Regions from separate parts of the Brevibacillus nigriterrae genome, predicted to be linked through region 1. Evidence: riboswitches for the same ligand, from Rfam matches in the RefSeq annotation. Region 1 holds a riboswitch; the other holds the start of a gene.

Region 1 (5,955 bases):
GATAGACTTGCAGGTACACCCTGTTCTGCAGCAACAGCACCTACTGATGTGGGGGCGACATCAAAAGAATCAGAGTGTCTGAACTCCGTTGAATTCCCACAACCTGTTGCTAACATCATGAGTGTTACGCTTGAAATTACGGTTAATTTTTTAATTAGCATCTTTTTCATGAAGGTACCCCTTTGATTCAAGCATTTTTTTATGTTTTGATCTTTTTCGAACCAAATTATTCAAGCAATAAAAAAACAGCCATCACAGAGAAAACCCTGCGACAACTGTTTGGATGTTTCATCTAATCTGCACTAACAGCAACTTCCTGTAAAACATGAATAGTTAGCGGACTAATACGATTGATTACTACCTCACTGCACGTTGGACATGTTTTATAAACAAACCGTTTGCGTGCTTCATGATAGAGAGAATCTGGTGAATAAAAGTTCTCCCACATCTTATCTAACTCTTCTTTTCGATATTGCTCCAGTGGCTTTACTTGTTCATCCTTCATCCGCATTTCCTTTTTAGCATCTAGCAAATGCTGGTAATCAGTACAACAAGCAAGCTTCTCCGCTATTTCCGCCACAGCATAAGAAAAACTATCTGTACTTTCGCCAAAAGCTCCGTCAATGAGTCCAATTTTCTTAGCAGAACTTGTGCCTAAAGAAATACACTTTTCCGTAATTTCAAATGAATTTTGAGCCCCAACTCTCCTAGGTAGCAGATACGTCCAGTACTCAGACCCGTACAGATTACCCATTCCTTTGTAGTGCGGATTTAAGATCACACCTTCACGAGCGTATACATAATCGGCTGCAAGTGCCAGAATGACTCCACCCGCACCAGCATTACCCTGCATAGCTGAGATAACCAGATGAGAATTTGTTGTGATAATTTCATGAACCAAATCATCAATTGCATTGATATTCTTCCATGATTCATCTGCAGGACTCTCAGCAGCTTCAATCACGTTAAGATGGATACCGTTTGACCAAAAATCTGATCCACCCATTAATACAATCACTTTTGTATCTCTTTTTAAACAAGCACGATATGCTAATCGAAGCCTGTCACACTGTTCCGTACTCATAGCTCCATTGTAGAAATCAAAGTGTAAATAGCCTACTTTGTTTTTCTCTTCATACCAGATTTCTCTGTATGTTCGACCCTCGTACTCATCGTCGAAAGCTAATGGAGATTCAGCTATATTGCTTAACTTATCCGCTAATGCAAGAAATGCTGGCACTTTAAATGTGATGCTATTATCGGTGCTTTTTCTTTTCAGATGAGTAATCCAAATCGCTCCATCACCCGTTGCCCTGCAAATCGCATCATCACGCCAGGCAATTATTTCGCCGGGGTTCCCTTTTAACACATCTTCTTCATGTGCTCCAAATAAATAATATTCTTCTCCGTAAATCTTATCCAACACACCGGGTTGACTATCTCCACTGCGAATTTTCTTTGCAATTTGCTCTGTACCCATAGACCAATCAATTGCTCGATCAGCTTGCTTCATTGTGGGCAGCAAAGTTCCTTTTACATCCTCTTTACTGTAATCAAGTGGTTCCGGTTTAAAATCACCTTTTTCAAATCTCTCGACCGCCAAAAGCAATCCCTTCATAGCTGCTTCTGTAACTTCATGTCTGTACAAATTACTCTTGCTTGCATTTCTCATTTTGAAATTAACGGAAGCCCAAATGTCCCCAGCATCCATCTCTTCATTGGCTTGAAGTAAAGTTACCCCCCATTCACTTGCACCATGCAATATCGCCCAATCTAAAGATGATGGCCCTCGGTCACCCTTGATCCCAGGGTGGACAATGATACAAGTGTGATTACGCCAAATCACGTCAGGTATTGCTTTTTTTAACATCGGGGCAACAATTAAATCAGGTTTGTGTTTTTCAACTGCCTGAATCATTTCACTATCCCCAATGGCCAGATATACATCAACCTGATGTCCAATATTGGTAAGTTCATCATAAGCTCGTCGACTCATACTGTTATGAGCTGTAGTTAGAAATAGGATTTTCATTACACTCACTCCTCTAGGCATGTTTATAACTTCAATTCTTTCGTCTTTTCAATCAAATCTTGTAGTTCGAACGTAATCTCGTTAAGTGTAGAAATGAGAGTAGAAAGATTCTCCACAGATGATAGTTGCTGTTCAGATGAGGTTGCTATATTTTGAGCGTTAGTTGATGCTTGTTCTGCAAAAGATGCCATTTCTTGAATAGATGCTAATGCTTCTTGTGCTCCACCTGAAACCCCTTCCGTTGAGTATGATATCCTCTTAATTTGATCAGCTACTTCATCAATAGACGTATGTATTCTTTCAAATATTTCTCCTGTTTCCTGCACAAGCTCTAATCCGGCTTTTACTTCACTGATCACTTGATCCATGGATTTCATGGATGTGTTCGTCTCCGATTGGATTGTCTGAATAATACCAGCAATCTTGCTTGCAGAGATAGCAGATTCCTCAGCTAATTTTCTTACTTCATCCGCAACTACAGCAAATCCCTTTCCGTGCTCTCCCGCTCTTGCTGCCTCGATAGCTGCATTTAATGCCAGTAAATTCGTTTGCGAAGCAATATTTGTTATTAATCCGACAATTTCCTGGATCTCTCTTGAACGATTATCCAACAATTTAACTGTCTCAGACGTAGTGTTAACTGTGTCATTGATCGAACTCATCTGCTTGACTGTTTTTTGTATCATCGCATCACCATGTTCAGCCTCATGTGTAGTCGTTAATGACGCTTTTGATACAATCGTTGACGTTTCTGTAATTTGTTGAATATTTAATGCTACTTCTTCGATTATCTGTGCACTATCAATAGTTTGCTTTTTTTGGATACTAGCACCGCTCGAAACCTCTTGAATGTGGGAAAATATCTCCTTGATAGCCATTTGATTCGATTCATAATTACTCTTTAATTGAGAAGAAGCATTCATTAGTTTTTCAGTGGTGGAAGACAATTTTCTTATGATTCCACTTACTATTTGTTGACTCTGTTCCTTTTCATCCAAGACATCAAGCAATTTCTGCTTTTGGATTGTTTGCCAAATAATTGCACCAGAAGTCCCTAATAAAAACAAAGCATGGATAAGGACCATTGAAAAAGAGTACTGCATGTTCCCAAAAACATATTGACTAAAGAGAAAGTAACCAGCAATATGGTGAATCGCAAATATCACAGTCATGATCAATGTTAATTTGATACTCTCGTAGTAACCTATTATTGCTACTACCATAAAAATGGAAAAATGATACTCTACCATCCCATCGCCACCAGCAATCATGGAGATACTGCTAAATGTAATGGTAAGTGTATTGAAAAGTGGAATGAGCGGATGATCTTTATTGATCCGGTAAAGCACAATGGTAACGATAAATAATATCATAGGAAATACAAGGAAACCGTTTGTTACTAAACCTGATCTTTCAACATTTGAAACTTCCATATGCTGAAATAAATTTACTGAATGATGAAGAAAATGAACAAGACCTGAACACAGTAAAACGATTGAAGACAAAATCAGTATAAGGCGATTCTTAACACTCATTAACACTTTCATCTCTCCCAATATTTATTTATTTCAAACACAACTTGGTTTGATTGAAAAAGATTTTTTGACTTCTTTCGCCAATCTGACATCTTCTTGTTGGAAAAATAGATAAGAGTGAATGTTGAAAATAAAAAAGATGACTATCTAAGAATAGCCATCCTCTTATCAGCTATTCGGCAACCCGGCTATCGTGGCTCATAGAGCTTTAGACCCGTGGCTTTGCGTCCTCACCTTTCAATGAGTTTGCCTTTGTCACTAGTAAAATTTATAGATAACAATAGGAAAGATTAACCATTTATCATCTGAAATATAATAACATTTTACAACAATAAACGACAGTAAAAAAAATCACTTTATTATTAAATTTACTTTTTTGCCACAAGTTGTATTAATTGCAAATTTCACCGTTGGCCTTTATTGAATTAGAAGATAGTCATGTTCAAGATATATTATGTAGGAGGCGAAGATTGATAAAGCTAACAAGGGGGAGCGAAAATGAAAGAAGCATAAGTCTGCCATTCAGGCAAATTTATGCTTCCAATCGAAAGAAAGATATTTCAACCACCAATATAATACATTTCTATCTTTTTTTCTTTGTTTGTATAATGTAACCGTTCTTCAGAATACCGGTCAGTCCGTCCATTCCAAATTTCTTTTACAGAGGATACAATTTCTTCGAGTGAAGCTCCTTCTCTCATTAATTTGCGGAGATCAAATCCTTGGTTGGCAAACAAACAGGTATAAATCTGTCCATCAGCAGACAAACGAGCCCGTGTACAGGTTGAACAAAATGCATTCGAGACGGAAGAGATATATCCAATTTCAGCTTGGGTCCCCACATGCCGATAGCGCTTCGCCACTTCTCCAAAATACCGGGATGTGACTGCTTTTAGAGGATACTGGGCTTGAATCCGATCATGAATCTCCTGAACAGTGACCACTTGATCCATATTCCAACCATTTGAATTTCCAACATCCATAAATTCAATAAACCTTAACGTAATTTTGTGCTTTTTAAAAAAATGAACCATTGGTATAATTTGGAGATCGTTCACATCCTTTTGAACGACCATATTCACCTTTACCTCAAGCCCCGCTTCTTGCGCCGCAAATATTCCGTTTAAGATCGTACCGACTTTGATGTTTCTCCCGTTCATTTTTTGAAAAACGGAATCTTCCATTGCGTCTAAACTTACATTCACCCGCTTTAATCCAGCCTCTTTTAACGCTTGAGCATACAAGGGGAGATAATAGCCGTTTGTCGTTAAAGCAATATCGTCAATTCCGAAAATACCAGATAATTTTCTGATTAAATCTGCAAGGTTTTTCCGAAGTAAAGGTTCTCCACCTGTGAGTCTTAATTTGTTCACTCCAAGATGCGCAAACGCCTGAACAATTGTTTCGATCTCATCAAAAGATAATAGTTCCGTTTTGTTCAGGAATGTTCGATGGGCATACACTTCTTCCGGCATACAGTATGAACAGCGAAAATTACATTGGTCAATGACGGAAATACGTAAATCCTGAAGAGGCCTCTCAAGAGAATCGAGCAGGCTATTCATCTTTGTTCTCGGCTTTCCACAGTCGTTGTGATATTTTTGACTGGCTGTTCTTTCATTTCTTCCACCACATCTGATGTCAACTCACGAGTCGATTTTTTAAACTCTTTTAACGTTTGACCAACCGCTCGTCCGATTTCAGGCAATTTTTTTGGGCCAAATAAAACCAATGCAAGAATCAGAATTAAAATGAGCCCAGGAATACCAATACTGGTCATGAAATTCACCCCTCGTATAAAACTTTCTTAAAAAAATCCTTTGCGCTTTGTGCACATCACACATATTTCGTCGTGTTCCCTCAAAGTGGCAAACGAATGATTGCAGACCCCGCACTGCTTCTGATAAACGGGATATTGAACAGAGACAGCAGGCGCAATACCATCTTCTACCGAAATAGCATGCTCAGGACAGATATCCACACACAACTGACAAGATGAACAGGCTTGTGCCGAAATACTGAAACCTGTTTCCGACAGCTGAAGACATTGTCGCTCACAAAGCCTTTGGCAGGCAGCACATAACGTACAAGTCTCAAGGTTAAGCGAGATTCTGCAGAATTGATAATCAGGATAATACTTGGTCAAGTCCAAATCTTGCTGATTAAAGCGCCATTTTGCGGGTGCGAACTGCCTTACAAGTGATTGGCTTTCATTTTTCCAGAAAGAGAAAAGCTCTCTTCTCGTATACTTTACTTCTTCTTCTTCAACAGCCTTCACAGCAGTAGTGAACGGTTGCTCGCCAAGTTGAAGCAGCATAGAATTCGCTTCTTCAATTTGCTGTCTCAGCTCGTCTAGCAATGCCGGATCCTCACTGACGATCGTCCTGA
Region 2 (5,955 bases), on a different contig from region 1:
GGATTTTCTTTTGGAAGAGAGTGTGCAGCGGTATAAATCACTATTTGAGCAGAATCGGGATGCTATATTTTCGATTGATTCGGCAGGGGTTTTTACGAGTGTAAATCCCGCCGTTGAGAGAATCATCGGGTACTCACCTGAAGAGCTGATTGGAAAAGCGATTTTCGCCATTATGAGCGATGAGCGTGTAAAGACAATTATGGAATATTTTGCGAATACGATGAACGGAGAGACGCAAGAATTCCACACGAAAATCACACATAAAGCGGGCTATAAAGTTGATCTACTCGTGAAAACGTCACCGATATTTGTAGACGATCAAATCACGGGTGCATTCGTGGTGGCCAAGGATATAACGGAACATATTCGCCAGGAAATGATCTTAAAGCAAACGTTGATGGAGCTTGCTGATCTGAAACTGGCTTTGGACGAATCTGCGTTGGTCTCTATTACAAATGAAAACGCCATAATTACGTACGTTAACGATAATTTTTGCAGGTTGTCCAAATATACGAGAGATGAGCTGATTGGACAACATTACTCGATTATCGATACGGAAGAGAATGCGCCTGATTTTTTTGGGCAAGTAAGTAAAGTAATTACGCAAGGGATCGTGTGGAAAGGTGAGATCCAGAACAGAGCCAAAGATGGTTCGATTTTCTGGGTGGAAACAACGATTGTTCCTTTTTTAAATGAAGAAAAACGCCCTTATCAATATGTAACCATCAAACAGGACATCACTGCTCGCAAACTGGCGGAGGAAAAGATTTTGCATGAACTGGAATTAGCCAAGAAAGTCCAGCGAAGTGTGTTGACCCCGCCCCTGCAAAATGCAGATATCTCAATTGAAGCCAGGTATCAGCCTTCTGAACAGTTGTCTGGTGATATGTATAGCTGGTATCCAATCGATGAGCATCGGTATGGAATCATCATACTTGATGTGATGGGGCATGGTGTGTCAGCATCACTTGTGATTATGTCCATCCGTGCCTTGCTTCGGGGCTTGATCACCCGTGTGACTGATCCTGGAAAGGTAATGGAAGAATTGAATTCACATATGCTTACCCTTTTCGCAGACGAAGAACAACCGATGGTCACTTTTGTCACTGGTTTGTATGTAGTGATCGATACAAAGCAAAAAACAATTGAATATGTGAATGCAGGGCATCCAACAGGCTATCTTCACCAGAAGGGAGAGCTGAAACTTTTAGATGTAGGGAACATTCCGTTAGGGGTTCTCGACTCCTTCCCGTTTCAAAAAGGCAAGCTGACCTACCAAGAAACATGTAATCTATTATTGTATACAGACGGATTATTGGCAGCTTACGGACCATCACCTGCGAATAGTAGAGAAAAGCTTGAGCGCATGATTATTGCTTATAGCCTTGAAGGCCACCAATCGTTATTCGACCGACTGCTTGATGCGAAAACAACTGACTTGACGACTAAAGACGATATTTGTGTGGTATCGGTGTGTATGCCAGGTGAGACACACTAACAATTTTTTGGGGGAGGTAGCTCGTGATACATGTTCAAATAGAGTGTCCTGCGACAGTAGAGATGGTAGAGTTTCTTGATCAAATTTGTGAATGGACAGTCATGAGGGTAAATCAAGTAGAGACCAAAAGGCTCGTTCTTGCTGCTCATGAGGCAATCATTAATTCAGTGGAAGCAATGAAACGTTGTCACGGCGAGGCGTATAGAGAGCAAAATATATCATTGAAAATAGATGTGAAACAAGAAGAGATAGAAATCAAAATCATCGATTCTGCAGGCGGATTGCCGCTTGAAGTACAAAAAAAACTGGAAGAGCGATGTATGGAGGACCTGATTTGGGAAGAGGACGGTAGAGGAATTTTGTTCATGCGTCATTTAGTTGATGATGTCTGGCATGACCATGCGGAAGATGGTCGGTTTATTATGGGTTTGAGAAAGCGGGTGACGCAAAAATGAATAACTTGTCCAACAATTCCACTCCTGTGGAGATACAGGTTCAAAATGGTAACGGTTATCAAAAAATCAGTATAAAAGGAAAACTGTTATTCGGAAGTACCAACTCGGTCAAAAACAAGCTGAAAGAATTTATTGGTCAAGCAGATGGATTCATAATTGATTTGACAGAGTTGCAATTTATTGACAGCACCGGTTTCGGGGTATTAATTAACTTCGCCAAGTTAGTTGGAATCCAAAAGATTGCCATCGTTATCCAGGACGAAATCATCCGTGAGCTGTTCATGATCTCCAAGCTGAACCTGCTCTTCCCACTAACAGCTTCGGTTGATGAAGCCATCGCAGCCTTGCGAAATGGGTACAATGCTACGATTCGAATTGATGAGTATTAAGGTATTGACCAAGCCGGCCATTGAGTCGGCATTTTTAATGGAAATATATACAAAAAATGCATAAAAAAGAGTCGAAATTTGTAGAAATTACTTGTAAATTGCTAAGAATGTATATATATTAAATATTACCAATATAACAATGTTGAAAAATGCCATTCTTACAAATATTTTTATCAAATGGGAGCTTTGAAGAATCATCTCTATATGGGCACTTGGATGATTTGGAGCTAGTAGTGCAACCGACCAAAGAGAGGGACGCGACTATGAATTTTTTCTCCAGAGCATTCGGTTCGAAACAAGAGTCGCAAAAGAGATGGATTGATAAGGCGAAAAGCGAAAAAGTAACCGTAAACATAGCCCCAGGAAGCGAAACACATTTGCAAATGAAAATGATCCAGCTTACTGAAGAGGAAATTCAAATTGCTAAATCCATTCAATCGTTGATTCGTACAAATGTGGACGCAATCGTATCAAGCTTTTACCAATCGGTATTGGAAGTAGAACTCTTGAAGCAAATTATTCAGCGACACAGTACCATTGATAAACTGAAAGTTACTCTGCAAAATCATGTCATTGAGATGTTTAACGGGCGTATCGACAAGGAGTTCCTCCAACGCCGTATTCGTGTAGCCGAACGACATGTACACATCGGGCTTGCTCCCAAGTGGTATATGGGTGCATTTCAGAATTTGCAGAATACATTAGTAGATATTGTTCATCAGAATATTACAGATAGCGAAGAAATGATCCGGATTACCAAGGTTGTTACCAAAATCCTCAATTTCGAGCAACAGCTTGTGTTGGAAGCGTACGAAAAGGAAAATATGCGCCAACAAGAAATGCAATATGAAAAGGTAAAAGAAGAATTAAAGAGCAAGGTTCTTTCCTTAAGCGAAGAATTGGCAGCGCTAACAGAACAGACAAGTGCTTCGGTTGAACAGCTTGTGGCGAATAGCAACGAGGTAAATCATCAATTTCGCCAAAGTGCATTAAAATCAAAAGATAGTCAGGAACTCGCCTACAAAGGACAAGATCGCCTGAATTATTTGGAGAAGCGGATCGAAGAGATTTTCACAAGCACCCAGCAGATGGAAGAGACTGTCATCAAGCTAAATGAATCCTCCAATCAAATTCGCCATGTCATCGGATTAGTTCAGGATATTGCCGAGCAAACAAACCTCCTTGCTTTGAACTCAGCAATCGAGGCGGCCCGTGCAGGTGAACATGGCCGTGGCTTCTCGGTTGTTGCCGGTGAAGTTCGCAAGCTTTCGGAGCAAACCAAACATTCCATCAAACAGATTACTGAGCTTATCGCTCAATCTAGCAAATTCTCAGAAGAAGTAGTAGAATCGATTAAAGAGGTTCAGACTTTGGTTGAGACAGGGCAGGTTGAATCGAAAGCAACGAAGGAAGCTTTTGATCAGATTGTAAAGTCTATGGGAAGCAGTATTGCAGATATTCAGAATGTCGAAGAACAGATCGGACAATTAGTCTTTGTCATCGAAGAAATTGGTTCAGCGACGATCAAGGTTTCTTCATCTGCAGAAGCATTAAATCATGCTGCCAGACACGTTTAGTTCGATCAGAGGTGGACCGTTACATGGATGGAGGGAGTATTTGTGGAATATAAACGCAAAGAGATGTTCCGCATGGTGTTCAATAATCCATTAGATGCGAAGTCCACAATTGTTGAAATAAACGGCGTGAATGATATTCAAATGGAAGAGCACGTCTTCCTTCACGATATAAGCCTTCATGGTGCCAAGTTTGAATGCAAACAAGACCTTCCAAGTGATAAAGCAAAAATTCGCATTTTGCTTTCATTTGTACTAATTGACAAGCAGTTAAACCTGATTGGTGACATTGTGTGGAAGAAACCAAGTGGCAAGGACTTTGCTTACGGAGTTCAATTTGATGTAGATAAATCGATCGAATCAGAATTGTTGTGGGAATTAAAGCAGTTTGCCAAACGCAATATACAACGGAAATAAATAGAGTCTACTCAAAAGAGTCTACCTTATTGGTAGGCTCTTTTTCATTTACTGCCGGAAGGAACTAGCGGCAATATATCCGTCTTGGGTCTGATGGATCCTCCGCCAACAGTCAAGTGCATAATCCGGCGCACGCTCGTTTTTGGATCGCCATTATTCCACGATAATGAAGGCAATGAATTTATCTTTTTCTTATCCAGCTTTTGGGGGTGCAGTAACTTGTTAAGTGCAGCAAATAGCCGTTATACCTTTTTGACCAAGTTTCTTCAATCACCAGGTCAAATTGGCAGTGTGACACCCAGTTCAACCTTTTTGACCAAAAAAATGTTTGAAAACGTTGACTGGAATGAAATTGATCTCATTGTTGAATTAGGTGCTGGCACAGGAGTGTTTACAGAATATATCAGTCTTCATAAAAAAACAGCAACAACAGCAGTAATCATTGAGAAAGACGATGAAATGCGCAGTGCTTTGAAACGGCAATATCCTTCGTTTCATTTCGGTACGGAGGCCGAAGATTTGGCAGAGTTTACCCAAGAACGAAATTGCAAACAAGTCGATTGCATTATATCAGGCTTGCCGTTTGCGAATTTCTCACCAGCGGAGGGAGAGAGGATCTTGCAAGCTAGCCTTCGTACGTTAAAACCTGGCGGGCTTTTTATTGCTTTTCAATATTCGCTTCAGATGAAGAAGATGCTGGAGAAACATTTTCAAGAAGTGACCATCGAGTTTGTCCCATTCAATCTTCCACCAGCCTTTATCTATACATGCAAGAAAATAAGCTAGTGGGGGGATGAAGTATTCATGGATATGGCATTTGTACTTTCGGGCATTGAGCAATACGGATATGCGGCCCTATTCTTCTTACTTTGGCTTGGAATTGTGGGAATGCCCATTCCAGATGAAGTCGTAGTGATGAGTGGAGGGTTTGTCACTACGTTAGGAATATTGGAACCACTCCCCTCTTTTTTGTTGTGTTATGCGGGAGTAGTAACCGGGCTTTCGATCGGATATGTGATCGGGAGAACCATTGGAGCGCCAGCCTTGCAAACGATCATGCGGAAAAAGAAAATGAGTAACTATGTGGAGAAAGGGAATGCGTTAATACAGCGATATGGAAGCCGATCGTTGATCATTAGCTACTTCTTTCCGGTGGTACGTCATGTTGTCCCTTACCTGGTCGGCATTAATAAAATGTCATTCGCCCGCTATGCCCTCTATTCCTATACAACCGGGTTTGTTTGGACACTAATATTGTTTTTGATTGGGAGAACGTTTGGTCAATATATTGAGCAAATTGGTGCAATTGTGGCACAGTATGGCTGGCTATCCGTTCTTCTCTTCGTCGGAATAACCGGGATAATCATCATGGTTGGGAAAACAAGGAAGCCAAGTAATCAAAGCAATCAAAGCAAATATACACAGGAAGCAAATCGAAATTAGTATCTAAGACCTCAGGTGCGCCAACACTTGGGGTCTTTTCAATCTATTAAGGATTAGTTAAAAAAGATAATTTATTCCAAAAAGATGTAACGGTATTACTAGTTAATCGTCATATATAAGTGGAAAAAAATGAGAAGAGAGTAATGAGGTGTCGTGGGGATGAGTAATCAACCGGGAGA

Evidence for each region. A riboswitch is a leader RNA that binds a small molecule or an ion and turns the genes downstream of it on or off. The one in region 1 is predicted to bind cyclic di-GMP.
Region 2: linked by a shared signal. The riboswitch ahead of ACPW7N_RS15515 (protoglobin domain-containing protein) and the one ahead of ACPW7N_RS21465 (methyl-accepting chemotaxis protein) in region 1 are both predicted to bind cyclic di-GMP.

What each region holds. Positions count from the first base shown of each region.
Region 1 is NZ_JBNCMT010000035.1:20,496-26,450, reverse strand. It holds gene ACPW7N_RS21475 (alpha/beta hydrolase) at 1-170, opposite strand, end outside; gene ACPW7N_RS21470 (hydrogenase maturation protein) at 293-2,032, opposite strand; gene ACPW7N_RS21465 (methyl-accepting chemotaxis protein) at 2,056-3,567, opposite strand; cyclic di-GMP riboswitch class I at 3,743-3,828, opposite strand; gene moaA (GTP 3',8-cyclase MoaA) at 4,128-5,132, opposite strand; gene tatA (twin-arginine translocase TatA/TatE family subunit) at 5,129-5,347, opposite strand; gene ACPW7N_RS21450 (4Fe-4S dicluster domain-containing protein) at 5,375-5,955, opposite strand, start outside.
Region 2 is NZ_JBNCMT010000020.1:30,329-36,283, forward strand. It holds gene ACPW7N_RS15500 (SpoIIE family protein phosphatase) at 1-1,498, shown strand, start outside; gene ACPW7N_RS15505 (ATP-binding protein) at 1,522-1,953, shown strand; gene ACPW7N_RS15510 (STAS domain-containing protein) at 1,950-2,342, shown strand; cyclic di-GMP riboswitch class II at 2,513-2,595, shown strand; gene ACPW7N_RS15515 (protoglobin domain-containing protein) at 2,606-3,919, shown strand; gene ACPW7N_RS15520 (PilZ domain-containing protein) at 3,962-4,333, shown strand; gene ACPW7N_RS15525 (class I SAM-dependent methyltransferase) at 4,553-5,119, shown strand; gene ACPW7N_RS15530 (DedA family protein) at 5,138-5,776, shown strand; gene ACPW7N_RS15535 (ABC transporter ATP-binding protein) at 5,936-5,955, shown strand, end outside.